DNA from 2 places in the Paenibacillus sp. J22R160 genome. Region 2 is predicted to be linked to the other one. Evidence: riboswitches for the same ligand, from Rfam matches in the RefSeq annotation. Region 2 holds a riboswitch; the other holds the start of a gene.
The links. A riboswitch is a leader RNA that binds a small molecule or an ion and turns the genes downstream of it on or off. The one in region 2 is predicted to bind cobalamin.
Positions count from the first base shown of each region.

Region 1 (15,555 bases), on a different contig from region 2:
CCCTATACTTGCCCATTCTCCGCCAATAGAACCTACCTGCGGTTCTGAAACGGTCTTGGTCAAATAGGAGGCTGTGTTAGAAATAGCCTTGGAAATTTCTGCTTTATCCGCTGCTGCAAAAACTTGAATCGAACTGCTTAAATAAAGACAAAGAATAAGAAGCAGTGTTGAAAGCTTTTTCATAGTTCTCACTTAGATCCCTCCAATACTTCATATTACATATTGGAGAAGGAGCAGAAATTTTTCTGCTCCTTCTCCATGCATTCTGCAAGCTTATAATTCCGTGCTATCTTTTTTTGTAAGCTCTCATAGCAACGACAATGGCCATTTCTCTTGTTACTTCTTCACCTGGCTGAAAGCCATTATTCCAACCCGTCATTAGCTCGCTAGCCACAATCGTCTGAACGCTAGACTTGGCCCAGTCGGACACTTGATCCATATCTTCAATGCCCGTAATCTGATCTACTTTTGGAAGAGCTAGCGCATTGGCGATGATCACAGCCATCTGCTCACGTGTAAGCTTCTCATTAGGATAGAAATGTACAGCGTCGTATCCGGAGATAATGCCAGCTTGATAAGCCGTATTTACGTAAGGATAGTACCAATCATTCTGAGAAACATCTTGGAAATGAATGGAATTCTCTTTCTTCACTTCTAGACCAAGTACGTTGACCAGGATTTTAGTGAATTCTGCTCTCGTAACTGCAGCTTGAGGAGAGAATTTACCTTCGTTGCCTTCGATAAACTTTTTCTGCGATGCATCGTTGATTGCGTCAATGGCCCAAGGTGAGACGAAATTTGAATCTGTATAAAGTTTCTTCCAATCAAATACCGGTGTCGGTTCGGTTACCTTAGCACCTACCGTGTAAGATAGGAAACTCGTGAAATGGTTCGTTCTAATGATCAAATCATTATCTTTCACATAGGCGTAGGTGATCTTCTCCTTGCCTTTTGTTGCTTCCATTCCTTGCGTGTCGGACTCATAGATCTCGATTGGCGTAAACGTCGTTCCTTCAATAAACCCGGCAAGCTGCCCTTTACCATTTTTAATGACGAATGTAAGCGGCTTATCGAATAGAACGGATTGATTGGCATTACCCATAGCAAACGCTTGGTTCAATTTCGTTAACTTCGTGCTGCCACTGCTCAGGCTGTTGTTAATAAGATTTAGAATGCTCTTATCATCCGTATTAATAGATGTTAGGAGCTCGACATTGTGATCTCCCGATTTGAGCACGGTGCCTTTATCAATTGATAGGGTAATGTCTCCTTTAATTGCAGTAATTGCTGGAATGCTGTCCTTTACTTCTTCTAGATTAAGGAGTACTTTCGATTTTACGTTAGGCATTTTGACCGTGATTAGCTCTTTGTCTTTTAGATCTGTAGATACCTTGATTGAGTAACCTTGATTATTGTCGGCCGGAACTTCAAAAACTGAATTATTACCGACTGTTGTTGGCACCACTGGTATCCTTGAAGGCTGACCGCCAGATGGACCACTTGGACCCGGTGGTGGTGTTGGCGGATTCTCATCCAAGTAATTATCCGTATAGCGAAGCACGATATCGGCATTATGGTCTAGTATGTAGTCGGCAATCCCTACATCAGGGTCAATGCCATCAACGGAGTATAGCCAGCCGCTGTTAGGTCCCCCGTCAAAGGCTGCTAATCCTCCAACATCTGAGATATACACGCCGTTTTCATTGACATAGGAAATGCCTGCTTCAGTTAATACCTTTTCAATTACATACGCTGCCGTATGACCTGATTCAATATTTACAGTTGTTTTCGGTAAAGTAATGCTTTTACCAGCTGCTGCACTAGTACCTTTCAAAGTGAACGAAACAGCAATCGTCTGTGGAGTCACCGGAGGGACTGATGTCGTAACTAAGTTTTGAAATGCAGTAGTTATCTTTGCTAATGCACTATCAGCATGATATTGAATAGCATTGGTATTTGCGGAAACTGCTTTTGCAAGTGTTAAGCTGCTCTGCAGCACAAGCCAGCTTGCATCTGTGTAGTTGCCCTTTTGCAAAGCATCAAGCTCAGTTATTTTTGCATTCAGTGCCGATTTATTAGCGGTTGTTGTTATATCTTGTTCATAATCATCTGTATAAACAAGTGAAATGATGTCACTGCTCTTTAATTTATAATCTGCGATGCCAACATCGGCAAATTGCCCATTGACCAAGTACATCCAACCACTCTTGGAACCGCCATCAGCTGTGTCCAAATCGCCTATTTTCGTGATGTAATTCCCGCTCGCATTAACAAAAGAAATCTGTTTCTCGTCTAACACTTTCTTAATCGCAGAAGCAGCAGTTGCGCCCTCTTCAACAACGGTATCAGCTTTAGCTTGGTTTACGATTTTGCCAGCCATAGCGCTGAAACCATTTACGATGACAGAAACCGTAATTTGGCCAGGAGGAGCATTGCTTTGCAAACCTTGCACAGCTGCCAGTAAATTAGCTAACGTGACGTCAACTTGATCCTGGGTTGCCAAACTATTCGCAGACACTTCTTTTGCTTCTGCCAAACTAGTTTGCAGCGCTTGCCAACTTGTGTCTGTATAATTGCCTTTTGTCATGTTATCGACATTAGCAATCGAAGTATTCAACGCCAATTTATTGGTTGCTTCTTTTTTAATACTCAAATAGTAAATCTTAGGCGTATTTATTCCTTCTTGAGCAATTACTCTAACGATCTTAGCCTTGTCTTCGCTCAATGAAATTTCTTTATCAATTAATGTACCTGAAGTACCGCTTTTATTATTGACGAAAATTTGGCTTGCCGTGCCGTTAGCTGTAATCTTAATTTTATCCGCTTTAATTCGGATATCCTCATAGACATAAACACCAGAAGTAACGGTAACTTGCTTCGTAACATCTGTACCAACCCCAGACAATACAATGCTTGAAAGATCGGCTGTTTCATAAACAGCATCATTGACCGTTACCTTCTGCAAAGAAGTAATTTCAGCGCCTATTTCACCAAGGGCACCACCGTCTATTTGAACCGCATTGTAAACCTTAACAAAGCTGACACTCGTTAAAGCAACAGGCTTACCGGCACTATCAACAGCCCAGCTAATATCGATGGGGTCACCTTTTACTGGAGATGTTAGATACGGATTGGTAGGAACATCATAGGGAGCACTGCCGTTTGCATGCGTATCGGGATAACCGAAAGCATTTTTCCTAACGTTTATTTTTACTCCGGAATACGTATACGATAGTTTATTAAAATCCGCAGGGGCATTGGGATAATTTGCCGGTATTGGATAATAAGCATGTTTGTGAAAGCTATTTGTTTTTACATTCCCACTGCTTGCCAGATTATCAACCCATGGCACATTAACACCATTAGGGCTCGTAAAATCTGGCTCGGGATTCATATAGGTGACCCTATAATCCCAAATCGTGCTGTCTTCGTAATGCTCGGATCCAGCAATATAAAACCAAGGTCCCGGATTACCTGTCCCATCATCCTGTGCTACGGCTACACCAGCAGGTTCTTCGTTACCAGCAAAGGCATTCCCGAACACGGTGAAATCCACGCCGTACGGATTTTTGGGGCTGTTCTGAATTGGTTCATCGAATTTGTAAACGATGCTTCCTCCAAATGCACCTAGGGACACACCCGTTGAACCGGGCGTATTCGTCCATTTCGAGTTAACATCTCCCGTTGCGCCCCAACCAGCTTCGTTAGTGAATTGTCCCGGCGCTGGCAACCATTCACGGATTGAGCTTGGGCCAATTGTACTGGCAAGAGCCTGACTGCTCGGTCCTGCCAAAACCCCTAGCGAAGAAAATAAGAGTACAAAAGACATAAAAAGTGCAATAAACGGTTTTGAAGCATAACGATGAATCATCTTTGTCATTCCTCTTTCCTACCAAATTTGGACAACAGCGCAGAAAAAGCCACCCTTAAAAACTAGGGTGGCTGTACAGACATACGTTCGCACGAATAACATGTTGTAATAGTAAGAATTATGCCGTGGCATAATCTATTGTTGCTAATTCCCACCCCCAAAGAATTAGTAACATACTATAAATAAAGGCAGGTCTCCTGGCTCATGCGTCATCGCTTCTCTTTCGCCTTCCCAATCTCGTGAACAAGTCAGTGGCATATGAAAGAGTTACTCGGCAATTACAGTGGTGGGACCGCGTCGGCTTTTACCGAACTTCCCTTTTAAGCAAGCATCCAAATCGGATACTTGCACCCTTATTTAGCATATTATATTTTGTCATCGCTAATGTTATATCGTTTATTTCGTTTTGTCTACTTCATAATTTATTTCATAGCATTCAGGACAAGCCTTGTAACTATCACTAATAAATCGATGATCCTTAATCCATTCGGAAACAATCATATAGACATTGTCTTTCATGTAGGGACTAAATGTGTCCTCATTCATTATCTCAACTTGTTTCGGAATCGTATCTACTAACATGATACCATTGGTTTCAAATCCGCTCGGCAGCCCTCTAAGAACACTGACTGTGGAAATATAAATATTTTTCACAAATACTAGATCGTCATTTTCGAAAATTAAGTATTGACCAACTTTCTCAATCGCATCAAGCTCTCCTCCAGCCTCTTCCCGCATCTCCCTTCGGATCGTTTGAAGAACGGACTCGCCTTTCTCTCTCTTCCCCCCAGGCAACTCCCACCCCCGGCAGTTATGTCTAACAAGAATCAATTTACCTTGATAGAATGCAAAAATCAGGACACAATTAGGTTCTTCAATGAGACATTCCTTTGATAATAGGATCTTCTGATTTAGCAAAGCACCTGGAAATTCATACTTCACTATGCCCACCAACTTTTTGTCAGAAATTTTCTTATAATAAAAAAAGTATTTGATCCAAAGATCAAATACTTGGCCCAGAGGTGAATCTAAATTTAGTAGCTCAACCCTGGATACAATGGGAATTGCGCTGTCAAATCACTTACCAAACCGCGTACTTTGTTATGCACAGCTTCGTCCGTTGGATTTTTCAATGTTAACGCCACAATTTTGGCAATTTTTTTCATAGCTTCTTGATCCATGCCACGAGCGGTAACAGCTGGCGTTCCAATCCGAACTCCGCTTGTAATCATTGGTTTCGCTGGGTCGAAAGGAATCGCATTTTTGTTCACCGTTACTCCTACTTCATCCAGTAAATGTTCGGCCTCTTTACCGGTGATACCCAGACTACGCAAGTCGATCAGCATCAGATGGTTATCTGTACCTCCGGATACAAGGTTGACACCTTCTGCCAGTAGTTCTTCTGATAACGTTTTGGCGTTAAGAATAACATTTTGAGCATATGTTTTAAAATCTGCTTGGAGCGCTTCGCCAAAAGCAACAGCTTTAGCGGCAATGATATGCATCAAGGGCCCGCCTTGCGTCCCTGGGAATACCGCTTTATCAATCGCTGCAGCCCAAGGCTTGCGGCAAAGAATCATACCGCCGCGGGGTCCGCGAAGCGTTTTATGCGTCGTTGTTGTCACAAAGTGGGCGTGTGGAACTGGGCTAGGATGCAACCCTGCCGCAACTAACCCGGCAATATGGGCCATGTCCACAAAGAACAACGCTCCCACATCATTTGCAATCGAACCTAATGCTTCAAAATCAATCGTGCGAGGATATGCGCTGGCACCAGCCACGATCATACGAGGCTTATGCTTGAATGCCAATTTGCGAACCTCGTTGTAATCAATATACCCATCGCTTTCTCTAACTCCATAAGGAATAAAGTTATACAAGATTCCGGAAGCATTAACAGGGCTACCATGGGTTAAGTGACCGCCATGCGCCAAGTTCATACCAAGAACTGTATCTCCAGGTTTCAGAGCAGCTAAATATACCGCCAAATTGGCTTGTGCGCCGGAATGTGGCTGCACGTTGGCATGCTCAGCGCCAAATAATTCTTTTGCACGATCACGCGCGATATCCTCAACGATATCTACATACTCGCAGCCGCCGTAGTAACGCTTCCCTGGATAACCTTCCGCGTATTTATTCGTCAAAACCGTTCCCATCGCTTGCAACACCGCTTCGCTGACGAAGTTTTCAGAAGCGATTAACTCAATTTTGTCACGTTGACGGCCAATCTCCAGATTCATTGCCTCAACAATTTTAGGGTCTTGTTTGCGTAATTGCTCCACAGTAAATTGCTCCTTACCATCATATTCTACAATTTGTTATAAAAAAGATATCATAGAGAAGTGGCTATGTAGTAACTGAATTTAACTATATCCAGATATAGCTAATGGCTATACCAACGATAGATTTGGGCAATCGAGATAACCAACCAAACATTAGTTCTTACTCCCTTTCCCTCAAACGAAAAAAGAGCCGCACAAAGCCAGTTCCTCCACACTATCTACCTCATATAAAAGGCATGCTAATCACCCGATCACATAACCGCTTAATTAATTCCCGCTCATGACTAAGGGAACTGGAGTCCTTTATTCCGAGGAAAACGAGCTGTTTCCTCTCCGAGCGGAACTACAGGCTCTTAGTTGTCCTCCACCTTGCTTTTTCAGGAAGAAATTAGAAATATAGCGGAACGTAGTTCCCCATACACGTGGAAATTGTGCCTTTTCAGAGAAATAGAGGACCATAGATCCCTCCCAAACACCTGTTCAGAAAAACCTAGCCTGCAGCTAGATCATCGTGTAAACGCTAGCTCACTGTTCACTATGTCCTGTGTTTAACTTCTCTTACTTACTTCACTTACTACTTCACTTCTACCTCTACTTCTCTTACTAATTTACTTTTTATTTCTCTTTGCACACTATTCTGCTCTTATATGTCTCCACTACCTTACCTCTCTACTCCCCCCACTTTTTCAGAGTACTTTGACACGCTAGAAGTTAGCGTCCTTCCAGCCCGGATTGGACGAAATCCAATGAGATCGCCGTTTAGACACGTTTAATCTTCTTTTCATTGGATGAAATCCAACAAGCGCAGCTACATTGGCGCTGAAAACCACAAAATTCATCTCTTTGTTGGATTTTGTCCAATGAGAGTGGCATTTAAGTGTCAAAAATCGCATCTTCGTTGGAATTCATCCAATGAGCTTGACTCTCCTCAGGCGCCGCCCCCATCGACCCCACCTGTAAAAAAAGAAAGATGAGCCCCTCATCTTCCATTCTGTTGCCTAGGCATCCTCGAATTCCATGATGGCATTCGGCAGATGATCTTCAAATTGACGCCAATCAACGAGCATCTCGGCATCTGTCAATAAACAGGCATCCAGCGAAGCTGTAATGTTTGCCCGATCCATCTCTATCCCAATGAATACGAGCTTATTCATGCGATCCCCGTAAGTGGCATCCCAGTGAGATATCTGGTCATCTTCCTCCGCGAGGATAGCTACTCTTTCTTCTTCTGGAAGCGCAGCTATCCAATACCCTGCGGGTCCGAACCGAACAGAGGGACCTGCTTGGCTCAAGTTTTGAGCATGATCGTTCCGAGTTGCCAGCCACATAATCCCTTTGGCTCTCACAATCTCCGCAGGCCAATCCTCCATCCAGCTCATCAGCCGCGAAGGCTCGAAAGGCCGAATTCTTTCGTACACAAAGGAAGAAATACCATATTCTTCGGTTTCAGGCGTATGCTTTTCCTTCTCAAGCTCCTTCATCCAGCCAGCGGATGTGCTAGCTTCATCAAAATCAAAGAGATGCGTATTCAGAATGTCCGCTGGCGACACCTGCCCATGAATAGAGCGAATAAACTTGGCTTTGGGCTGCAGCGTGCGAAGAACGCCTTCGAGCTCCTTCAGCTCCTCTTCCTCCAGCATGTCGCATTTATTCATAATAAGCACATCACAGAATTCGATTTGATCGATCAGCAGATCCACCACTTCTCTTGTGTCGTCTTCCCCAACAGCTTGACTCCGTTCAAGCAGCGTTTCGCCTGAGGAATAGTCCGTCCAGAAACGATAGGCATCTACAACAGTCACCATGCTATCCAATCGACAAAACTGGGAAAGGTCTATGCCCTGCTCCTCATCGATGTAGGTGAAAGTTTGAGCTACTGGCAGAGGTTCGCCGACACCGGTGGACTCGATCAGGATATAGTCGAATGTATTCATTTTAGCAAGCCGCTCCACTTCCCTCAGCAAATCATCCCGCAACGTGCAGCAGATGCAGCCGTTGGACATTTCAACCAGACTCTCATTCGTCCGAGACAACCCGCTGCCCTCACGAATTAGCCCAGCATCTATATTAACTTCGCTTAAATCATTGACAATGACAGCTACTTTCAAGCCATCCCGATTATGTAAAACGTGGTTTAACAGCGTGGTTTTACCGGCTCCCAAGTACCCGCTCAAAACTGTTACTGGTATTTTATGATCTGACATGTCCATTCTCCTTTCTTATTCATTCAAAGCTTTCTTGAGTGCTTCCAAGTTTTTGGTCATGATCGCGATGTAATCCAAATTTTGCTTTTTATCTTCATCCGTCAAGCCTTCTAGCGGGTTCAGCACATCCGTTTTCGCATTGATTTCTTTGGAAATCGTCTGGGCCACTTTCGGATCAACTAACGTTTCAAAGAAAATCGTCTTTACTTGATTTTGTTTAGCAAAATCGATGATATCGGCCATTTTAGCCGGTGAAGGCTCTTCTTCCGGCGAGAGTCCAGCGATTGGCACTTGGGTCAAACCATATTCTTTGGCCAGATAACCAAATGCAGCATGCTGTGTCACGAAATCTTTCTGTTTCACCTCGTTGAGACCCGTTCGGAAGGACTCATCTATGGCTTTGAGCTTCGCGATAAAAGCATCGGCATTTTTCCGATAATCCGCTGTGTGTGCAGGATCAGCTTGAGTCAGACCAGCCACAATGGACTCCACCTCTTTTTGAGCGAGAGCAGGACTTAACCAAACATGCGGATCCAAGATTTTACCATCAGCAGCCTCTTTGTGGTCTTCATCTTTATGATCATCATCTTTGTGGTCCTCTTCTTCCGGCAGCCCTTCCATCAATTCGATGCCTTGGCTCGCTTCAACAACAACACGCTTCTGATTGTCTGCACTCGCAAGCGCTTGTTCAGCCCAACCCTCCACGATTCCGTTGAAAACAAACACATCGGCATTGCTCACTGTCTTCATATCTTTGGCGCTCGGCTCCCAATCATGCGGCTCGCTACCCGCGGGTATCAAAGCAACAACGTCTGCATGCTCTCCAGCCACTTGCTTAGTGAATTCATACATCGGATAAAAGGTGGTGACTACGTTTAGTTTACCGGTACCCGAGGACTGAGCGGCACAGCCTGATAATAGGAGTGTGGATACAGCGGTGAATACGAATGATTTTGAAATCCATGATTTTTTCATTGTCGTTTATTCCTCCAAATAGATGTGAAATGATAATGATTAAGCAGACTCCTGCGAGGATGGAAGCAGAGCGCTGAATGCCGTTTGTTCGGCTTGAAGATTTTTTTGATTGCGGTCTTTACTGAACTTTACGATCAACTTTTTGATGCTTAAACCAGCTATTAAGACGATTAATAACAGAATCGCAATGGTTCCTCCAGGTGGTGTGCTCAGCTCATAGGAAGCCGTAAGACCTGAAAAAACGCCAACCAAGCCAATTCCCATCGCGATAAAAAGTGACGAAACAAAGCTAGGCGCGATACGGATAGCTAGTGCTGCGGGAAGAATAATAAGCGCGGATACGAGGAGCACGCCAACAATAGGCATTGCAGCGGCTACGATCATGCCCGTTAAAACACTAAAGCCAAGTGAAATCCACCTTACTGGCAGTCCGTTCGTTTTCGCTGTATCTTCATCGAAAGTAATTTGATACAACGGCCGGCGAAATGCGAAGAAGAAGAGACCGCCTATGCAGGCAACGATGAACATAAACAGCAGCTCTATTTCATTAACGGCAACGACAGAACCGAATAAATAGGCGGAAAACCCTTTGTTGACGCTTGGATTAAGGCTCATGATAATGACAGCAGATGACAAACCGCCAACCATGATGATCGCAACGGAAATCTCACTATAGGATTTATAGGACCTTCTCACATATTCAACGGCGATTGCCCCCAGAGTTGCCACAACAAATCCGGATAACGTAGGGTTGATGTGTAGATAAGCACCTCCCGCTACACCGGCCAAAGAGACATGCGAGAGCATATCTGCCATAAGCGCTTGCCTTCGAAGCATTAGATAAACACCAAGAACTGAACCTATGATTGCGATTAACCCACCGGCACAAAATGCCCGCTGCATGAAGTCGTAGTGCAGCATTTCCATCCGCCATCCTCCTTTCTTTCCAGTTCAATAATGCGATTGAGGTAAGGGGCTACTTCGTCAAGACTATGCGTCACCATAACAACTGTGCGCCCGTGAACTTTGACTTGGTGGTGCATAAGTTCATAGAACCCGAACCGGCTATCTTGATCCATCCCCGTCGTAGGCTCATCCAGCACAAGCATATCCGGCTCTTGCGCGAGCGCTCTGGCGATGCAGATCCGCTGCTTCTGTCCGCCAGAAAGCTCCCCAATTTTGCGCTTCCGCAACTCCCACATGCCCACCTGTCGCAGCGCCGTCTCCGTCAATCGGTCATCTTCTTTCAAAAGCTTCCTGAACCAAGAGCCGCTCGCATACCTGCCTGAACGAACAAACTCAATGATTGTGCTGGGAAATCCACTATTGAACGCTGAGATTTGTTGCGATACATAACCGACTCGTAGCCTCCTGCCCTCTTCGTTCGCAGCTGATAAGAACACCTTCCCCTTCCATGGTTCAAGCAAACCCAACATGAGCTTAAGCAAGGTTGACTTCGCTGCGCCATTGGGACCTGTTACGGCGACAAATTCACCTGATTGAATTTCAACATTAACATCTTGTATGCAAGGAATATCGTTATATCCGAACTCCACCTCTTTCAAAGAAGCCACTAACATACATACAATCCCCCTTACATGTAAAAATTACGAATAAACATTAATAAAAAAAGCGGCATCTGCTTATACATGTAATAGTGATGGCCATCGAGCTAATAAATCGTAATCATTACTATTACAACGACAAATATAGCTTGTAAAAAGGACGTTGTCAACAACGAAATCAACAGATGCTAGCTTCTTGCCCTTCTAATTTAAAAGCTTATCTTGCAGCTATCTCTTATTTATACTACAATTTAATTCGTAAACATTACTTTTAAGCATTTGAAAAAGGAGTCCTTTTATGAGTAAAGTGCCCGTAATCGTACTGAGCGGATTTCTAGGCAGCGGTAAGACGACTCTGCTTCTGCGCATGCTCCGAGAAGCTGCCGATTTTCACCTCCAGCCAGCCGTACTTATGAATGAATTAGGGAAACAAGATGTCGATGGACACCTTCTGATGGATGCTTCTCCAGATCTCCCACTGACCAAATTGCTTGATGGGTGCATCTGCTGCAGCAAAAAAAGCGAGATCCAGGACTCGCTCAAACAACTATTAACACGTAAACCCGATGTTATTCTCATTGAATTGACCGGTGTCGCTAACCCGGAAGAAATCGTCGATGCTTTGACGGAGCCTGCACTGCTGCCCCATGTTAAACTTCACAAAGTCATCACGGTTCTCGATGCTGAGCATGTGCTTGAATACAATAGCATCTTTGCTTCAGATCGCGAGCTCGTCCATACACTTCGGAGACAGATGGAGGTTGCCGACCTTCTTCTATTGAATAAAATCGATCTCATCTCAGACAAGCAGCTGAAGTCTATTGAAAAAACCGTTCATAAATTCAATAGTCAAGCTTTGTTACTGCCTACGACATTCAGTCAACTGGATTTAGACATCATTTTCGGCAGCCTCCCATCCAGACAATCGCTGTCCCCTGCCACGCCTACTTTGAAGAAAAGTTTACACATGCGCGCCGTAAAAGCTTTCAAAGAAACGAGCGTGACTTCTATGCACGCCGCTTCCTTTTCGCGTGTTCAAACACTTACCATCCCGATTGAGAATGAGGCTGTCGTCACTCAAGGCTTTGTGGAGCATTATTTGCGAAAATGGGGAAAATCGCTTCTTCGCGCCAAAGGCTATTTACGCATCGGCTCCAAACGTGAAGCCTATCTGCTGCAATTTGCAGGCAAACGCACGAATTGGCAGCCAACTGCTTATCAAGAAGCGCCTTATCTTGTTCTCATAGGGCTTGATTTGGATGTGCAATTGCTTGAGGATGACTGGAATAAGCGGCTGATTGACTCTCAAACCAATTAACATGAAGGAGCCTTTTCTAATGCCGAACACCGTATTTCGAACAAGCATGCATCTCTTGACTGCCCTTATTTTCGTGCTCCTTGTCCTCATCTTTTGGAACCAAGATGTATCCCTGCCGAATGTCCTGCAAACGGAGCAAATGCAAGCATTTAAAACTATTTTTATTAGTATCTTATTAGAAGCGATCCCTTTCATTCTGGTAGGCGTATTGCTTTCGTCGCTGCTTCAAACATTTGTTTCTGTTCAAACCATCCGTCGTTTTATTCCAAAGAACCCTATACTCGGCATTTTGTTTGCCTGTTTGCTAGGTATCCTTTTCCCCATGTGCGAATGCGGTATGATTCCTGTTGTGCGAAGGCTTATTCTTAAAGGAATGCCTGTTTACATAGCCGTTGTTTTCATCCTAACCGGCCCCATTATTAACCCCATTGTTTTTGCAGCCACATTCATGGCGTTCCGAAATCACCCTGCTATGGCGTATTCCCGTATAGGACTAGCTTTTGTTGCCGCTGTTATTATCGGACTTTTCCTCTATCGTTTTATCAAAAGCAATCCACTTCGCAATAGCCGCGCTAACTTCTCGAATCAAGTTGATTGGGAGGGGCATCAGCATCAAGGAGGAGGCTTTTTCAGCAAAATAAACACCTTTTTCGTGCATGCTTCTGATGAGTTTTTTGAAATGGGCAAATATCTGGTGTTTGGTTCCCTGCTTACTGCTCTGATTCAAATCTTTATGCAGCGCGAAAGCCTGCTTGCGATTGGTCAAGGTCCGATCAGCTCCCATGTGTTTATGATGGGTTTCGCCTACATTCTTTCGCTATGCTCGACCTCGGACGCCTTCGTCGCTTCATCTTTTCAGACTTCATTTACACCTGGATCTCTGTTAACCTTCCTGGTATTTGGCCCTATGCTGGATTTCAAAAGCACGCTCATGCTGCTTTCCATCTTTAAATCAAAATTTGTGTTCCTACTCTCGCTATTGATTGTCATTACAGTTCTCGGCTGCTCTCTGCTCGCCCAACATCTCTTATAAATTTAGCTTTCAAGGAGGAATGAAGTTGAGTCAAGCTCGCATAATCAGTTTCCATTATTTCTTACGCACATTGATTCTGTTAGGATTCTCAAGTTATATTGTGATCCTTTCCAAGTCGGATGCCCTTACGTATTACATTGCGCCGCGAATGATGATTTATGTGAAAGTTGCTTCCCTTATTTTGTATATCATTGCCTGCTTTCAAGGGTACATGGCCCTACGCGCCTACTGGGGAAAGCCTGTCACTTGTGAATGTGAGCAGCCCGTTTCCCGCTCCGTTTTGCGGAATACACTAGCCTATGGACTTCTGATTTTGCCGCTTTTAGTAGGCTTTGTGCTTCCAGATACGGCCTTGAGCAGTACAATGGTAGCTGCCAAAGGGATGAATCTCTCCGCTTCCAAATCGAGTCTCCCGACGACGACAGTGACGATAACGCCGTCAGCGACGGCTTCAGCCCCCACAATGACTCCAGCCACTTCCAACACTGAGGTGCCAGCTCCTGCAAACACGGATGCCGACTTACAGAAATTATTTCATGCTGATAATGAATGGGACGAAGACTTTTCCAAAATCGGCATGATCCTTTATAAAAAGGACACCATCGTCGTTAAGCCTGAGATTTATATGGAAATCCTCTCCACGATCGACTTATTCAAAGCTAATTTTATCGGCAAAAAAATCGAGCTCACCGGCTTCGTCTATCGTGAAGACAACATGGCAAGCAATCAATTTGTCGTTGGCCGATTTGCGGTTAGCTGTTGTTCCGCGGATGCGACTCCCTACGGTGTAATGATTGACTTCCCCACTGCCGCGACTTACCCCAAGGACATGTGGGTCAAGGTCACAGGTACTGTTCAAAATGGCAGCTACAATGGCAACGACATTTTCGTCATCAAAGCCACGCAAATTGATAAAATCACTGCTCCGAGCTCGCCGTATGTTTATCCTAACTTTGAACCGTTGAAGGAGCTTCAATGAGTGTGATGATTGGTGACCAACGTTGCACGTCTCCCCCACCTGATTTAAGGGAACTCCATTCCCTTATTTCAGCCAAAAGCCAAGTTTCGAGGGGGGAGGGGAACTACAGGGTCCTATTTCACCCAAACTGCCAAAGTTTCTGCCCACAGCGACGAAATAGCGAACCACAGTTCCCCAACTAGGACGAACACGGCTATTTTCAGCAAAATAACGGCCTGTAGTTCCCCCTGCTGGGTAGGCGGGCGTGAGATGTTGTGGCGGGTGCTGCGAGTTTGGTTAGGGGAGTGGCGACTTATGTCTGGCGCCATACAAATCCTGCAAAAGGTGCAGCAAATTTGGCGGAAGTCACCGATTTGGACTCATTTCCTGCAAAAAGTGCAGCTAAATTGGTGATTTCTGCTTATGTTGGGTAAAAGACAATGAATGACATGTACTTTTTACATGTTAATCTCTAGAAACAGCAAAAGTGAGATCATTTTGCTGTACTTTTTGCAGTATGTGCGGTTGGATGGGACACCTTTGGCGGGAGCGAGACTCTCACTGACGTCAAAAAAGAAGCTGGATTATTGATCCAAGCTTCTTTTTATGTTGCGTTGTATGTGAAAGGAGAATTTAACCATGCTGCAGGCAATACTTCATTCAATTTTCAATTCCAATTTGGATATATTTTTTCTAAGCGAACATTATCCGGTAAACAGGTTCTCTTTCTTTTCCGCTTTTTACGCAATAAATAATAGTATGTCCCGAAACAAACTAAATATACATGTACAGAAAATTATTTAAAGCGGCACTCTCACTTCCGCAACGGAGATCCTCCTCTGCTCATGCTTTCTAGCTTTTGCAGGACGTATTACCGGCTCCTCTTCACCTGCTTCAATGATGCGGGCAATCAGTCGCTCTCTCAGTTCAGCCGTAATGGTTGCGTAACTTTCCACGCCGATTAGATTGCTCAGCTCATGCGGATCCGCGTGCAGATCATATAAGAACTGCTCTTCATACACATCAGATGCAGCATCCTGCCACGCATTCTTGTCTGGCGCATGGACACTGTATTTCCAACGATTCGTACGTATAGCTCGCCCTACTTCGGATTCACTAATTTGTATAAAGGCTTCCTTCGGCCAATCCACGCTTTTCTTCTGCGCCAAAGGTAAGATGGATCGCCCCTGCATGCTTTCAGGCACAGGAATGCCAGCTGCATCTAGCAGTGTAGGCGGCAGATCCAATAAGCTAACCAACTCTTGAATCCTGCCTCCTGCTTGAAAGCCTGGCCCCATCAAAGCCGTTGGAACCCGAATCGAGCTATCATGGCAGGAGCGCTTATATTC
Region 1 is NZ_JCAUAU010000020.1:98,989-114,543, reverse strand. It holds gene AC58UW_RS27365 (S-layer homology domain-containing protein) at 1-183, opposite strand, end outside; gene AC58UW_RS27360 (S-layer homology domain-containing protein) at 287-3,871, opposite strand; cobalamin riboswitch at 4,042-4,241, opposite strand; gene AC58UW_RS27355 (NUDIX domain-containing protein) at 4,268-4,813, opposite strand; gene glyA (serine hydroxymethyltransferase) at 4,906-6,153, opposite strand; gene AC58UW_RS27345 (GTP-binding protein) at 7,152-8,363, opposite strand; gene AC58UW_RS27340 (metal ABC transporter substrate-binding protein) at 8,373-9,332, opposite strand; gene AC58UW_RS27335 (metal ABC transporter permease) at 9,372-10,259, opposite strand; gene AC58UW_RS27330 (metal ABC transporter ATP-binding protein) at 10,205-10,912, opposite strand; gene AC58UW_RS27325 (CobW family GTP-binding protein) at 11,196-12,215, shown strand; gene AC58UW_RS27320 (permease) at 12,235-13,248, shown strand; gene AC58UW_RS27315 (TIGR03943 family putative permease subunit) at 13,274-14,227, shown strand; gene AC58UW_RS27310 (sulfatase family protein) at 15,007-15,555, opposite strand, start outside.
Region 1: linked by a shared signal. The riboswitch ahead of AC58UW_RS27360 (S-layer homology domain-containing protein) and the one ahead of AC58UW_RS09225 (ABC transporter substrate-binding protein) in region 2 are both predicted to bind cobalamin.

Region 2 (15,555 bases):
TATCTAACAAGCTATCACCCATTGATCGCGTGCTTTCAACGAAAACGAATTTTATCTTAAAAAAATACAAACAAGACGGCATCATTTTCGAGGATCAGGCAGATGATCATCGGATGCTTGTCTCTCCGTAAGGAAGAGGTAACGCCATGATCAAAAATGAGACAATTGTAGAGCCGAACAAAGTGAAATCGATGCAGGGTTATCTCGCTCCTGCCGTACGAGAAATGAAGCCCTCAGGTATTCGGAAGTTTTTTGATCTTGTAAACAACAGCAAGGACGATATTATTTCACTTGGTGTGGGGGAGCCGGATTTCTCAACGCCTTGGCACGTCCGTGAAGCAGCCGTTTACTCTTTAGAGCGCGGCAGAACGAAATATACGCCAAACTCAGGGATTCCTGAGCTTCGTGAAGCGATAGCAGATTATTTGTACACGTCATTTAAAGTGAAATATGAACCGTCGAATGAAGTTCTAGTGACAGTCGGAGGCAGTGAGGCCATTGACTTGGCATTGCGTGCATTAATTACTCCGGGGGACGAGATTCTGATTCCAGAACCTTGCTACATCTCTTACTCGCCTATTACGAGTATTAGCGGCGGCGTTCCTGTCGGAATCGAAACGTTCGCTAAGGACCAGTTCAAGCTAACGGAGAAGGCGCTTCGCGATGCCATTACGCCACGCTCCAAGATTTTAATACTATGTTATCCAAGCAATCCTACTGGCGGTATAATGACTTACGAGGACTGGCTGCCGATTGCCAAAGTTGTGGAAGAGAACGATCTTATTGTGATTTCGGATGAAATTTATGCCGAATTGACTTATGGTCAGAAGCATGTGAGCTTTGCAGCTGTTCCTGGCATGAAAGATCGGACGATTCTAGTGAGCGGCTTCTCCAAAGCTTTTGCGATGACTGGTTGGAGAATGGGATATGCATGCGGTCACCAAGAGTTAATCTCGGCAATGACCAAAATACACCAATACACGGTGATGTGTGCACCCGTTATGGGTCAAGTTGCTGCACATGAGGCTTTGACGAATGGTTTGGAAGAGAAAGACCGCATGATAGAGTCCTACAATCAACGCAGGCGTCTGGTCGTCAAAGGATTCCGCGACATTGGGCTTGAGTGTCATGAACCGCAAGGTGCATTCTATGCTTTCCCAAGTGTAATTGCCACAGGACTAACTTCAGATGAATTTGCACAGCGGCTTTTATTCGAAGCTAAGGTGGCTGCTGTACCGGGAGATGTGTTTGGGTTAGGGGGAGAAGGTTTCTTACGTTGCTCTTATGCGTATAGTGTTTCTCAACTGAATGAAGCATTGGAGAGAATCGGAAAATTTCTAAGAAATTTGTAATTCAATACGAAAAAATCTATGTTAATTATTCACGAAAACTGGTATTCTGGTAATAAGGAGGGATGAGCATGGCTTTTATGGAATACCAACTATCAACCTATCGAAAACATCTGCAAATTAATGAACAAGATTTCGAACAACGTTGGTTGACTAAGCGTGCTAAGAAACGTAACTCCCTAAACTTATTAGAAGAAGAGATTCATTCTCTGCGGCGCAGGTTAGAACAGATGGTGCTAGACGGGGAAGAAATGACATCGGAATCCGTCGTGGAGCTCAGTACGATACTTGATCTCAAAATAAATGAATATATGAATAATTGGAAGAAAAGTCGGTGAAAACCGACTTTTCTCGCGACTATCGATATAGGAAGATCGTATACGGAGGTACTTTTACAACATGAAATTGAAATTGCTAATGGTAATGCTGGTGTCGGCGCTTATGGTGATGTTCGCGGGTTGCGGAGGACCAAAGCCGGATGTTTCAATATTTGTAATGGGTCAAAATGGTTTCCCAAGTGATGCTGGTGAGAAGCTGGAGGCATCCTTAAAATCAAAGATCGGCGAGGTTCCTACCGTCAAGCTGAATACATCCCCTATTTTCTCCATGGAAAAAATGATCGTTGAGCTAGCAGCAGGAGGAAATGGCATCTTTATTCTTGCGGATGAGCAATTTAAAGCATTAAGCCAACAAGCTGGATTTTTATCTTTGGATGAGACGATTAGCCCTTCTGATTATCCAGATGGGGTTATCGAAATCGCGGAAGAGGGCAAGCCTGCAGAAAAGCATCTGTATGGGATTCCGCTCACAGGGAACAAGTGGATGAAGGAGCAAGGATTTGAAGGAAAAGGGCTTATTGCTTTTATTCCTGTCAATGCCCCGAAGCAAGAGGAAGCCAAGAAAGTACTTAAGGTTATTGCACAAAAGTAGCAAGAAGTCTATAATCGACAATTAGATTGATAGTCAAATATGCAGCCATTGGTGTCGGCAACGAATTCAGAAATGAAGATCATTGCCGCTTAAAAGGGAAGCCGGTTAAAGTCCGGCGCGGTCCCGCCACTGTAATCCGGAGGTTAGTGTTGCCGGAGAGCCAGGATACCTGCCATGGTGCCGTTACGACATCCTTCGAGGAAAAGGATCGCGTTAAATCAGGAGGCAACGGATTCGTTGCTGAGTACCGCGATTTATCGTCCCCTTTGTTCCTTAGGAACAGAGGGGCTTTTTATTTTGGGTCAATTGAAATCATATGTTTCAGAGAGAGAGGTTCTATCATGCAAATGAATAAAAATGGGATGAAGAGGGCGCTAATCCTAACGGTTGCCTTAGCAACGGCGGTCAGCTTAGCAGCTTGCGGTAAGCAAGAAGCGGAAATTACCAATCCATCTAAACTTGGCGGAGAGGCAACAACAGCGCCTGCGCCTTCTGCATCAACAGCTGCGACATCCAAAAAGACGGCGTATCCGCTGAAAATTAAAGACGCAACGGGAAAAGAATTCACTTTTGAGAAGGCGCCAGAGCGGATAGCATCTGTTTCGCCCGCAGAAACGGAAGCCCTTTTTGCACTTGGTTTGGACGCTAATATTGTCGGCGTATCCGATTTCGATGATTATCCGGAAGCAGCGAAGTCCAAGCCCAAATTAGGCAGTATCACAAAGCCAAACCAGGAAGCTTTGATCGCTACCAATGCGAATATTGTATTTACAGGCGTCTCAATGAAAGCTGACACGGTTAAACAGCTGCGCGAATCGAACATCAACGTGTTTAAAGTGGAGCCCAAAACGTTAGATGATGCTATTGCGAACATTCAAACGTATGGTTTGATTACAGATCGTCAGGAACAAGCCGAGAAAATAGTCTCCAAGATGAAGGCGGATCGTCAGAAGGTTGTCAACGCCGTGAAAGACGTAAAGCAAGAAAATAAGAAAAAAGTATACATAGAATTCAGCCCGGGCTGGACAGTCGGAAGCGGCGAATTCATGGATGAGCTGATCACACTTTCCGGCGGTATTAATGTAGCTGGCGACGGCAAAGGCTGGTACCAAATCAGCGAAGAGAAAATCATCGGACAAAACCCGGCTGTTATTCTCTTTGCGAACGGTGTCGTAGATACCAAAAGCAAGAAATCGCTGGATGAAATTATTCGCACGCGAAGCGGCTGGGATGCCATTGAAGCTGTGAAAAACAAACAGGTAATCGGTCTTGACCAGAACCTGCTGAGCCGTCCAGGACCGAGATTGACCGATGGACTGCTCGAAATGGCGAAAGGCATATATCCTGAATTGGTGAAATAAATGAAAAAAAAACTAATGCTGTGGGGAGGAGTAGGAGCTATACTCCTTCTTCTTTCTATTTTGGCAAGTTTATCGCTGGGAACAGCCAATCTCCCAGTTCTCCAAATTGCGGGCATCCTAGGAAAGCATATTCCTTGGGCAGGTGACTATATTGACGTCACCTGGCAGCAGTCTGCGGAACAAATTATAAATAAGGTGCGTTTACCTCGCGTATTGCTGGGGATTCTCGTAGGGGCGTCTCTTTCCGTTGCTGGAGCCGCTTTCCAAGGCGTGCTGCGCAATCCGCTTGCTGATCCCTATGCGCTAGGAGTTTCTTCAGGCGCTTCGGTCGGGGCGGCGTTTTTAATCTATTTTGGGCTGCAAATGGCTTTGTTTGGGCAATGGTCGATTCCGATTGTTGCTTTTGTGACGGGACTTATCTCGCTTTTCCTCGTTCTTAAGCTGGCTCAGATCGATGGCAAGCTGAAGATGGAGACGCTTATCTTGTCCGGCGTTGTCATGCAAGCTTTTCTTGGCGCTATTGTTTCCTTTATGGTTTCGATTTCCAAGCAGGTGATTAATGAAATTGTATTTTGGTTAATGGGCAGCTTGGCGATGCGGGGCTGGCCGTACATAACGATTATTTCGCCTTATTTAGTCATAGGTTTAGTAGTATTGCTTAGCTATGCAAGATCATTGAATTTGCTTGCGCTAGGAGAGCGACAAGCCTCCCACTTGGGAGTGAATGTAGAACGTACGAAGCTGATTGTGTTAATTGTCGCTACATTTATTACGGCAGCAGCTGTCTCTGTAGCAGGCGTTATCGGGTTTGTTGGACTAATCATTCCGCACTTAGTACGTCTTATCGTCGGGCCAGACTACCGTCTCATTATCCCTCTATCCGCCATTGGTGGCGGTATCTATGTTCTGTGGGCGGATACGCTCGCTCGCACATTGCTAAGTCCGACGGAGATTCCGCTTGGTGTTATCACAGCGTTTTTGGGCGCGCCATTTTTTGCCTATTTGCTACATAAGGATAAGAAAACGTTAAGAGGTTGAAAAAGATGATTAAAGTGCAGCAGCTTTCCCAAAGCTTTCATGAACAGTCGGTACTTGAAAATATAAGCTTTGAGGTCCAACAAGGCGAGTTTTTTGGTATTATTGGGCCAAATGGCAGCGGGAAATCGACGTTACTACGCCTGCTTTCCGGGATTGATCCGGTAAAAAAAGGCTCAGTAGAGCTGGAGGGTCGACCAACATCGGCCTATTCAAGGAAGGAACTAGCCAGATGGCTGGCGGTTTTGCAGCAAGATGCACTGCCACCCGTTGGTTTTACGATTCGCGAAGTTGTGGAAATGGGCCGCTATCCCTTTCAGAACTGGCTTGGCGAGGATATAGCGGAAGCGGAGCAATTAATCGAAGCTATCATTCGGAAGCTGCATCTGGAACCGCTTGTTGAACGTACGATTGAGCGTCTCAGCGGCGGTGAGAGGCAGCGGGTAGCGCTTGCGAAAGTCATGGCCCAACAACCGCGATTACTCATGCTAGATGAGCCTACAACTTTTTTGGATATCGGATATCAAGTACAGATGATGGATTACATTCAGGAATGGCAGCGTGAATCGCAGTTAACCGTTGTTGCCGTTCTGCATGACTTGAATTTGGCCGCGCAATACTGCACAAGGCTGATGGTGATACATAACGGAGAGTTGGCAGCGATAGGAACGCCTGAAGAGATCATCACAAGCAAGTTAATTACAGAGGTCTATGGAACAGAGCCCATTGTTCTGCAGCACCCTGCGAACCAAGCACCACAGATTTTATTGCAGCCAGGAAAATAATGAACTTGGTAACGGAGGAATGGAAGATGAGTAATTTGCAGGCGATTATCGGGGCCATCACACCTATTCATTCAGATGTGGTAGAACAAGCGAATGATCACTTGAATCAATTGACTAAACCGCAGGGAAGCCTAGGCAAATTAGAAGATATTGCGCGGCAAGTGGCTGGGATTACCGGCGAAGTGAAGCCGCTTTTTGATAAAAAAGCAGTCATCGTGATGGCTGGCGATCATGGTGTTTGTGAGGAAGGCATTAGCGCTTTCCCGGCGGAAGTTACGCCGCAGATGGTGCTGAACTTCCTTCATGGCGGAGCAGCAGTTAATGTGCTTGCCAGACACGCGGGAGCAGACGTTGTTTGCGTTGATATGGGCGTTAACGCAGATCTCGAGCATCCGAACTTGGTTTCACGCAAAGTGAGAAAAGGTTCGCGCAACATGGCGCGTGAAGCGGCACTTACGTTGGAAGAAACCGTACAAGCGATTGAGGCAGGTGTCGAGTTAGTGGATGACCTGGCGCAGAAGGGCTATCGTCTTTTCGCGACCGGTGAAATGGGGATCGGCAACACAACGGCTAGCGCAGCGATTCTATGCGCATTGGCTGGCGTAGATGCTGAAATCTCCGTAGGCCGCGGCACAGGCATTGACGATGCGAAATGGCTGCATAAGCGGTCGGTTGTCAACAAGGCGCTCCACGTGAACGGGCTTCGCCCGGCGAAGGACAACGCCATCAGCACAAGCGGCGACTTCGCGCTTGAGGTGCTCAGCAAGGTCGGCGGATTGGAGATCGCCGGACTGGTTGGCGTGATTCTTGGCGCAGCGAAGAATCGCTGTCCCGTTGTCGTCGACGGCTACATCTCGTCGGCGGCAGCGCTCGTGGCGAGCCGATTAGCCCCGCTAAGCGCGTCCTACATGCTCGCCTCGCACTTATCTCAAGAGCAGGGACATACGAAGATGCTCGAGGCGGTCGGCCTCTCTGCGATGCTGCAGATGGATATGCGCCTAGGCGAAGGAACAGGAGCGGTGCTTGTCTTTAACTTGATCGAAGCCGCAGGCAAGATCATGAGAGAGATGGCGACATTCGAAAGCGCAGGCGTGTCACGGGAGTAAACAGCATGAGAAGGAGGGCGAAGACATCATGGCGGTGTTGGTAACAGGCGGCGCGCGCAGCGGCAAGAGCTCTTTCGCTGAGAAGCTCGCGATGCATGGCGGCGAGCGCGGGGTCTATATCGCGACCTCCCACATCTACGATGAGGAAATGAGGGAGCGGGTTCGTCTGCACCAGCAGACGAGGCTCAGTTCGGGGTATCCCTGGGATACCCGTGAGGAGCCGTATGGGCTGTGCGAGCTCTTGACGCAGCTAAGCGAGAGCGGCGCGGAGGCCGTTGTCTTGGTCGATTGTTTGACACTCTGGCTAAGCAACTGGCTGCTTCGGTTTGAGGGAGAGCAGGATGCTTCCGCGTTGGTGATGAAGCAAGTTGACCAGCTGGTGGATACGGTGTCGGATTACCGTGGACAGCTCATCTTGGTTACGAATGAAGTCGGCGACGGCATTGTGCCGGAATACCCGCTTGGCCGCAGCTTCCGCGATTTGGCTGGAAGAATGAATCAGCGGTTAGCTGAGGTGTGTGAGCAGGTGTTCCTAGTAACGGTCGGAATACCCGTAGAACTAAAAAGATTGGCTTACCGGCTGGATGAAAGCAAGCAGCCTTAAGAGCATGGAATGAACGGTGCGGTGATGAGTTATGTGGATTTATTCCTGGCAGGAGATCGTCAGTATGACGGCTGCTGCCATTGTACTAGATTGGCTCATTGGCGATCCCAGATGGCCGACACATCCCGTTATCCTTATTGGGCGTTGGATACGCTGGATGGAAAGCTTGCTGCGCAAAAAAAGCTACTCGCCTTTGCATGAAAAGCTTAACGGAGTCTTGCTTACAACTACTACTTTAATAGTCAGCACGGGGAGCGTGTTCATCCTTATTCTAACCGCACGCTCGATTAACGAATGGCTCGGCTATGCCGTCTGTACGTGGTTGATATCAACGACGATTGCGATAAAAGGGCTAAAAGATGCTGCTTACCTCGTGTACAATCCGCTGCGCAAAGGCGAACTTGCCGACGCTCGCAAGTATACGGGCTACATCGTCGGCCGCGATACGGAAGCGCTCGACGAAGAGGAGCTAACGCGCGCGGTCGTAGAAACCGTGGCGGAGAACATCGTTGACGCGGTGATCTCGCCGCTCTTCTATGCGCTGATCGGCGGTGCGCCGCTCGCTATGCTGTATCGGGCATCGAATACGCTGGATTCGATGGTCGGCTACCGAAATGACCGTTACCGTCATTTCGGCTGGGCGTCGGCCCGCTGGGACGACGCCATGAACTGGATCCCGGCCCGGCTGACCGGCCTCCTGCTGATCCTCGTCGCCCTGCTGCAGCCGGGCCTCTCGGCGAAGCGCGCAGCGGCGGCGATACGCCGCTTCGCTCACCTGCACCCCAGCCCGAATAGCGGAATTCCGGAGTCGGCGGTCGCCGGGGCACTCGGAATTGAGCTTGGCGGGCTGAACATCTACGGCGGCGTCCGGAGCGAGCGCGCCCGCCTGGGCTGGCCGCTGCGTCTGCGGACGCAGCAAGATATCGTGTACGCCGTGAGAATGCTCTACGGCGTTAGCTTTGTAGTGATGGGAGGATTGCTGTGCATACTGCTCGTATTGTTCTAGATTGGCTGCGTGCTTGCATTGCAGCCTTTCAATTTCTAACGCGTTTGCCGATTCCTGTGCAAATTACCTATACAGACCTTGTCTTCCGGCGCAGCGTGATCTTCTATCCGTTAGCCGGCGGTGTGATAGGTCTCTTGCTGCTTCTGGCGAGTGAATGGCTGGGTCTGATCCTGCCCCCACTCCCAGCAGCTGTGCTGCTTCTGGGACTTTGGGTCGTCTTAACAGGCGGGCTGCATCTGGATGGACTCATGGATACCGCGGACGGGATCCTTAGTCACAGGCCGCGCGAGCAAATGCTGGAAATCATGAAGGACAGCCGTGTTGGAGCCATGGGTGTTATTGTTGCCTTCCTTCATCTGCTTCTCAAGTTCGCGCTTCTCTACACGCTGCAGGAGTCCAATCAGTGGGATGGAGCCACCGGTAGTATGGGATACTTGCTGCTTGCGATTGTCCCCATTTGGAGCCGATGGTTTATGACCGTGGCTATTCAGGGATGGCCTTATGCCCGGAAAGAATCGGGTTTGGGTAGTTTTTTTCAGGGGATAACGAAGTTGCACGCGGTTATTTCGCTAATAGTAGCCCTGTTCACAACCACTTTATTCGTTAGGTTCAACAATACAGACCTCGGCACTGCGATTTGGCCTGTCCCTATCTACTTTGCTTGCGGCACCTTCTTGGCAGGATGGTTAATTGCCACCTATATAAGCCGTAAATTAGGAGGACTAACAGGAGATACCTATGGTGCTTTGAATGAGCTGCTTGAAGCGGTTCTCCTGCTTGGCGTCGTTATTTGTGCAACACCATAAAGGAAGGAGTGACATTCATGTTAGAACGCTACGGACACGGAGGGGATCTCTGGACGGCTGAAGAAACGTTCGGCCGGCCTAGAGATCAATTTCTCGATTTTAGCTCAAATATGAATCCGCTTGGTCCACCTCCCGTTGTAAACCAATTATTGATGGACGCATGGCAAGATATCGTGAAGTATCCAGATCCAGCTGTCCGTGAATTGCGTTACAAGCTGGCTCATAAATATGAAATCGGGGTGGAGAGCATCCTGGTTGGCAATGGGGCGGCAGAGCTGATCGATTTGACAGCGAGAGTATTAAAGCCATCGGTGACGGGGCTTGCGAGGCCGTCTTTTAGTGAATATGAGGAAGCGATTCACAAAACAGGGGGCAGGATTTACAATATCCCGCTGAGGCCTTCTCATCAGTTTGAGCTGCAGCAGCAGGATATGGAAGCCGCAATTTCGGCTGTGGATCTCTTTTTCCTAGGCCATCCCAATAATCCGACAGGTCGGTTGCTGCCACGCAACATCGTAGATAGTCTCTTAGAGAGTGGTTGCAGCTGTGTGCTTGATGAGGCCTTCATGGACTTTGTTCCAAATGAGCAGGAACACTCGCTGCTTAAGCTGGCTTCAACGAGCCGGAAGCTCATCGTTATTCGTTCGATGACGAAATTTTATTCGATTCCGGGGATTCGGCTGGGGTTCATGGTGGCGCATCCGGATGTGATTCGGGAAATCAGGCAGCAGCAAGTGCAGTGGAGCGTTAATTTCTTAGCTCAGCGTGTCGGTACGGCTGTATTGGATGAGGAAGAATTTGAGCTGGCGAGCCATCATTGGCTGCAGGATGAGAAGGTGTGGCTAACTGATCAGTTGCGGCAATTGGGCTTAGATGTAGTGCCTACGGAAGTGAACTTTGTATTATTTTCTTTTCCTACAGTGCTAGGCTTAACCGTGAAACAGGCACAAAAACATATGGGGCAAATGGGCATTTTGATAAGAGATGCCTCGCTTTTTGAAGGCTTGAGCGAACACTATTGCCGAGTCGCTATTCGGCTTCGCGAGGATAATGAGCGGTTAATCGAAGGGCTGCGGCAGACTTTGGCAGTTGTGGCTCAGAATCGAGGTCAATCTTATGACTAAAGCAGCAACATTAATGATTCAAGGCACAGCTTCAGATGTTGGCAAAAGCATTCTAACGGCAGCGCTTTGCCGTATTCTCGTACAAGATGGCTGGCAGACAGCGCCGTTCAAATCGCAAAATATGTCGCTCAATTCCTACGTTACCTTTGACGGGAAAGAAATCGGAAGGGCGCAAGGTGTTCAGGCGGATGCCTGCCGCATTTTAGCTACAACGGATATGAATCCTATTTTGCTTAAGCCGAAGCAGGACATGGTCGCTCAGGTGATTGTGCACGGCAAGCCTTACTCTGATTTAGATGCAAGGACCTATCGGGAATCGTACCTGCCGAAGGCGGAAGCGATTGTCAAAGATGCCTTAGGTCGACTGCGCAGCGAATACGAGATTGTAGTGCTGGAGGGAGCGGGGAGCCCTGCCGAAGTGAATCTGAAGGATCGCGATATTGTCAACATGCGTTTGGCCGGATGGGCGGATGCGCCTGTGCTTCTTGTCGCTGATATTGATCGCGGTGGCGTGTTTGCATCAATTGTAGGGACGCTGGAGATTTTGACGCCGGAAGAACGAGATCGTGTGAAGGGCTTTATTATCAATAAGTTCCGTGGGGATGTCAGTCTGCTGAAACCAGGCTTGGATTGGCTGGAAGAGAAGACAGGGAAGCCTGTGTTAGGAGTTATTCCTTATTTGCCGCAGCTAGGAATTGAGGATGAAGATTCCGCTTCTCTAGATTCCAAATGCATGCTGAAGAGGGCCCAAAGCTCGCCTGACAAATCAAAAGATCAACTGGATGTTGCGGTAATCCGCTTGCCTCGTCTTTCTAATTTTACGGATTTCGATCCGCTTCAGGAAGAAAAAGATGTTCATTTCAGATACATCACCCATCTCTCCGATTGGGGAGATCCCGATGTCGTCTTGCTGCCGGGAAGTAAGAATACGATGGATGATCTGCGGCACTTGAACGAGTCCGGCTTGGCGGAGCGAATCAAAGCATTTGCACAATCCGAGAACGGATGGGTCGCCGGTATTTGTGCAGGTTATCAAATGCTTGGCGTAAGGCTGCTTGATCCGCAAGGCTATGAATCCGATCATCCTGAGCTTGAGGGAATTGGGCTTTTGCCGACAGAGACCGTGTTTACACCGGACAAACGTACAGTTCAGGTGCAGGGAAGCTCTTCGCTTTTTACAGATGACGACAGCCGGATGTTTGATATTGATGGGTATGAAATCCATATGGGGCGGACACGGTTTTTGGAAGATGCCGTCATGCCTTTTCAAATTAAAGCGTATACCAATGATGAGGCCTTCTCCTTGGGTAATGAGCTGCACGGAGACGGAGCAGCCGTGAATCAGGGACGTGTTTGGGGGACTTATGTGCATGGGATTATGCATAATGATGATTTCCGGAGAGCTTGGTTGAACCGCATTCGGACAATGAAAGGGCTCACGCCTATTGACGGGGGCTTGCGCTTCAAAGAACGCAGAGAGTCCGCGTTCGATAGGCTGGCTGACCATGTTAGAAGTCACTTGGATATGCAGCGCGTTTATGAGATGATGAAAGTATCACAGCCTTGTCAAAGGGAGGACGTCAAAGAATGAAAATTTATACGCGTACCGGGGATGCCGGGCAGACAGGCGTAATTGGCGGTCGTGTGGATAAAGATGATGCTCGCGTTGAAGCATACGGAACGACGGACGAATTGAATTGTTATGTGGGTCAGGCGATGAGCTTTATGGACCCGGCCAAATATCCGGATTTACTGCCGGACTTGCTGCAAGTACAGCATGAGCTGTTCGATTGCGGCTCGGATCTTGCGCTGTTGAAGCAGGACTTACGCCCTTACAAAGTTACAGCAGCTATGGTGGATGCACTTGAGGCTTGGATTGATAAATATGATGCGGAAACGCCGGATATTACGCGATTCATCTTGCCTGGCGGCGGAAGCGTGTCCTCAACCCTGCATGTATGCCGCACGGTTTGCCGCAGAGCAGAACGCAGGGTCGTCACACTCGCACGCACGCAAGCAATTAATCCGGAAGTACGCAGATACTTGAACCGATTGTCCGACCTGTTCTTTACAATTGCCCGCACAGCGAACCACCGCGAAGGGATTGCTGATGTGGAGTATGTACGCAGCGCCGAGGTGTTTAGACGTAAATCATGAGCTATTATGAACCGCTAGTATATATGGTGCCGCCGGAGGATGAAGGTTTTCTTCTTAAGACGGTGCTGCAAAAAAGATTGATGGTTTCTCGCAAACTGCTGTCCCGCATTAAATTGACGGAGCAAGGGATTACTGTGAATGGCGTCAGACAGTACATTAACATCAAGGTGAAAGCGGGAGACCGCGTAGAGATCCGCATGGAGGAGGAAGCGTCCGAGGATATATTGCCGCAAGACCTTCCTCTGCATATTCTTCATGAAGATGAGCATCTGCTAATCCTGGCCAAAGATGCTGGGATTATCGTGCATCCCACGCATGGACATTACGTGAATACGATTGCTAACGGCGTTGTGTATCACTGGCAGCAGGCTGGCATTACATGTCGTTTCCGCCCTGTACATCGGCTTGATCAAGAAACATCCGGTGTACTGGCGATCGCTAAGACGCCTTATGTGCACCAGCAAATATCCGAGCAGATGATTGCGCATGAGGTGAAGAAGGAATATTTGGCCTTTGTATGGGGACGTTTCGAGGAAACGAAAGGAACGATTAATGAACCTATCGACCGCGATCCCGAACAACCGCATGTGCGTATCGTCACTCCAGACGGGTATTCGGCAGTCACCCATTATGAGGTCGTGGAACAATATTCGCAGGCAGCATTGGTTCGTATTTGGCTCGAGACCGGGAGAACGCACCAAATCCGCGTACATATGCGGCACTTAGGTCACCCGCTTATTGGGGACAAAATGTATACATTGCCCGAATTTGAGACGAGCCCGGCTGCAGAAGAGGCTGGTAAGCGGCTGAATCGTCAGGCACTGCATGCTTTTAGACTTGGATTTGTTCATCCTGGGACAAGGGAATGGGCAGAGTTTAACGCTCCACTGCCTGCAGATTTAGCTGGTTTACAAGCGTGGTTACAAAAAAATGACTAGTTTTACAAAAACCATCCAAATTCTAGGGTGGTTTTTGTTTGGAATAACTTGACTTTCCAATTAAATTAGCCCAAAATTTTAAGTAATTATGGATTAGCTTCCCACATACATAAAGGAGTCCTTACATCATGGGAGTAAAAGTATATTGTTATGATAAATGCGGCACGTGCCGCAGCATGTTGAAGTGGCTGAAAGCCCATAACGTCGATGTGGCAGAGAACGTACCGCTATTCGAAACGCCGCCTTCTGCAGGCGAATTGGCCAAGCTGATAAACGATAGCGGACTTGGCATCAAGAAGTTTTTCAACACCTCTGGTGAAGTGTACAAGGAGATGAATTTGAAAGACAAGCTCCCTGGCATGACGCAAGAGCAAATGCTGGAACTGTTAGCTTCTAATGGCAGATTGATCAAACGTCCTATTGTCACAGATGGTGCGAAGGTTACGGTTGGCTTTAAGGAAGCTGAATTTGAGGAAGCATGGGCAAAGGGGTGAGGTGAGGTTGGATGAGAAGCAGAAACCACCACGCAAAAAATCACCGCTAGCCATAGGCGGTTTCCTCGCGGTTTTGCTCTCGCAAGGAAAGCTGCTGTTGGCAGCTTTGAAGTTAGGCAAGGTCGGCGGGGCTGTCATATCGATGTTTATTACGATTTGGGCTTACGCTTATCTCGCACCGCTTCCGTTTGCTATTGGCATAGTGGTCATGATTCTAATTCATGAACTAGGGCATGTTTTTGCGGCAAAGTTGAAAGGGCTTCCTGTATCGGCACCTGTCTTTATCCCCTTCCTTGGCGCATTAATAACGATGAAAAAAAATCCGACCGATGCAGTAACCGAAGCTTTTATCGGTATCGGAGGACCTATTTTAGGGACGGTAGGGGGCGTTGCTGCATTTGCATTGGGCATATATCTGGATTCTCCAGTCATTGTTTCAGTAGCTTATGCTGCGTTTTACCTGAATTTAATTAACTTATTGCCGATTCATCCGTTGGATGGCGGTCGAATTGCAACTGCTGTCACCCGTTGGTTATGGATTGTGGGTTTAATTGGTGGTTTAGTTTTTATTTTTTATCTGGACCATTATGTCAATCAACTTATTTTCTTTGTCATCTGGGCGATGTTTGCCTGGGATTTGTATAAGAAATTTGTGAAATACAGACATAGAGAACAGTTGGTTTCAGTTTCCACCCGTTTTGAATTTGCTGCCGACCATTTACTACAGCAAGGGTATATCATCCCAGGTGAAAATCACACGCGTGATTTGGATTTTACGACTTACTCGGATTTACAGGGTGCAGGTGACGGCAGGCAAACAATTGTCATGTACTGGCAGGGAATTGGCTTTGAAGGTCAAGCTTATTTGCCTCAGCAAGCCTTGATTCGAAGAGTGCAGCTTGTCAAAGTAGACCGTTTGCAGAAAGAAAGCGGGTTCTATCTAGGACTGCAGGTACAGGTCGATTTTTCACCTTTAGGTATTCAGGAGCGATACTATGAGGTTCCGGCCAAAACTCGTTGGAAATTCGGAGCAGCTTATTTTGGGCTCATTTTGTTTTTACTTTATATGATAAGACTGGTTCATCAAGCAGGAATTATGGATTGACTGTTTAATACAACATAATGAGGATAACTATCATGACATTTATTGGATCAAAACGGCTTAGTCAGCTTGGATCGGCTATTTTTTCGGAAGTGGCAGATTGGAAGAGAGAGGTTATGAACCAAGGGGTAGACGTCATAGATTTAGGTATAGGAAGTCCTGACCTACCGCCGTCTGAACGCATTATTGAAGCCATTACAGAGGCAGTGCGTAACCCGTCTCACTATGGATATCCGACATCAGAAGGAAGCTTAGCTTTCCGTGAAGCGGTAGCTAGGTGGTACTATTTTCGATTCGGTGTAGAGCTTAATCCCGAGAATGAAATTTTAACGTTAATGGGTTCTCAAGATGGTCTTGCTCACTTGGCGCTTTCACTCTGTGATCCTGGGGATATCGCAATTGTTCCCGATCCAGGTTACCCCATATATTCGGCAAGTCTCGTGCTAGCGGGAGTTGAGCCTTACTTGCTGCCCCTGCGCGCTGTAAATGATTTTTTGCCCCAATTAGATGACATCCCAGTAGACGTGGCTGCCAAAGCGAAATTCATCCTGTTAAACTATCCGAGCAATCCGTTGTCTGCTGTTGCAGATCGTGCTTTCTTTGAGCATTTGATAGTCTATGCCAAGAAGCATGAATTGCTTGTCGTACACGATCTAGCCTACTCTGAAATGGCTTTTGATGGTTTTAAGCCGATCAGCATTTTAGAGATCGAAGGCGCTAAGGAGGTTGCTGTCGAGTTTCATTCTCTGTCCAAAAGC
Region 2 is NZ_JCAUAU010000003.1:471,160-486,714, reverse strand. It holds gene AC58UW_RS09245 (Lrp/AsnC family transcriptional regulator) at 1-131, shown strand, start outside; gene AC58UW_RS09240 (aminotransferase class I/II-fold pyridoxal phosphate-dependent enzyme) at 147-1,352, shown strand; gene AC58UW_RS09235 (aspartyl-phosphate phosphatase Spo0E family protein) at 1,421-1,687, shown strand; gene AC58UW_RS09230 (hypothetical protein) at 1,749-2,279, shown strand; cobalamin riboswitch at 2,311-2,470, shown strand; gene AC58UW_RS09225 (ABC transporter substrate-binding protein) at 2,627-3,640, shown strand; gene AC58UW_RS09220 (FecCD family ABC transporter permease) at 3,641-4,678, shown strand; gene AC58UW_RS09215 (heme ABC transporter ATP-binding protein) at 4,684-5,460, shown strand; gene cobT (nicotinate-nucleotide--dimethylbenzimidazole phosphoribosyltransferase) at 5,487-6,566, shown strand; gene cobU (bifunctional adenosylcobinamide kinase/adenosylcobinamide-phosphate guanylyltransferase) at 6,595-7,170, shown strand; gene cbiB (adenosylcobinamide-phosphate synthase CbiB) at 7,202-8,176, shown strand; gene cobS (adenosylcobinamide-GDP ribazoletransferase) at 8,152-8,982, shown strand; gene cobD (threonine-phosphate decarboxylase CobD) at 9,000-10,106, shown strand; gene AC58UW_RS09185 (cobyric acid synthase) at 10,099-11,697, shown strand; gene AC58UW_RS09180 (cob(I)yrinic acid a,c-diamide adenosyltransferase) at 11,694-12,263, shown strand; gene AC58UW_RS09175 (RluA family pseudouridine synthase) at 12,260-13,201, shown strand; gene AC58UW_RS09170 (arsenate reductase family protein) at 13,330-13,695, shown strand; gene AC58UW_RS09165 (site-2 protease family protein) at 13,703-14,800, shown strand; gene AC58UW_RS09160 (aminotransferase class I/II-fold pyridoxal phosphate-dependent enzyme) at 14,833-15,555, shown strand, end outside.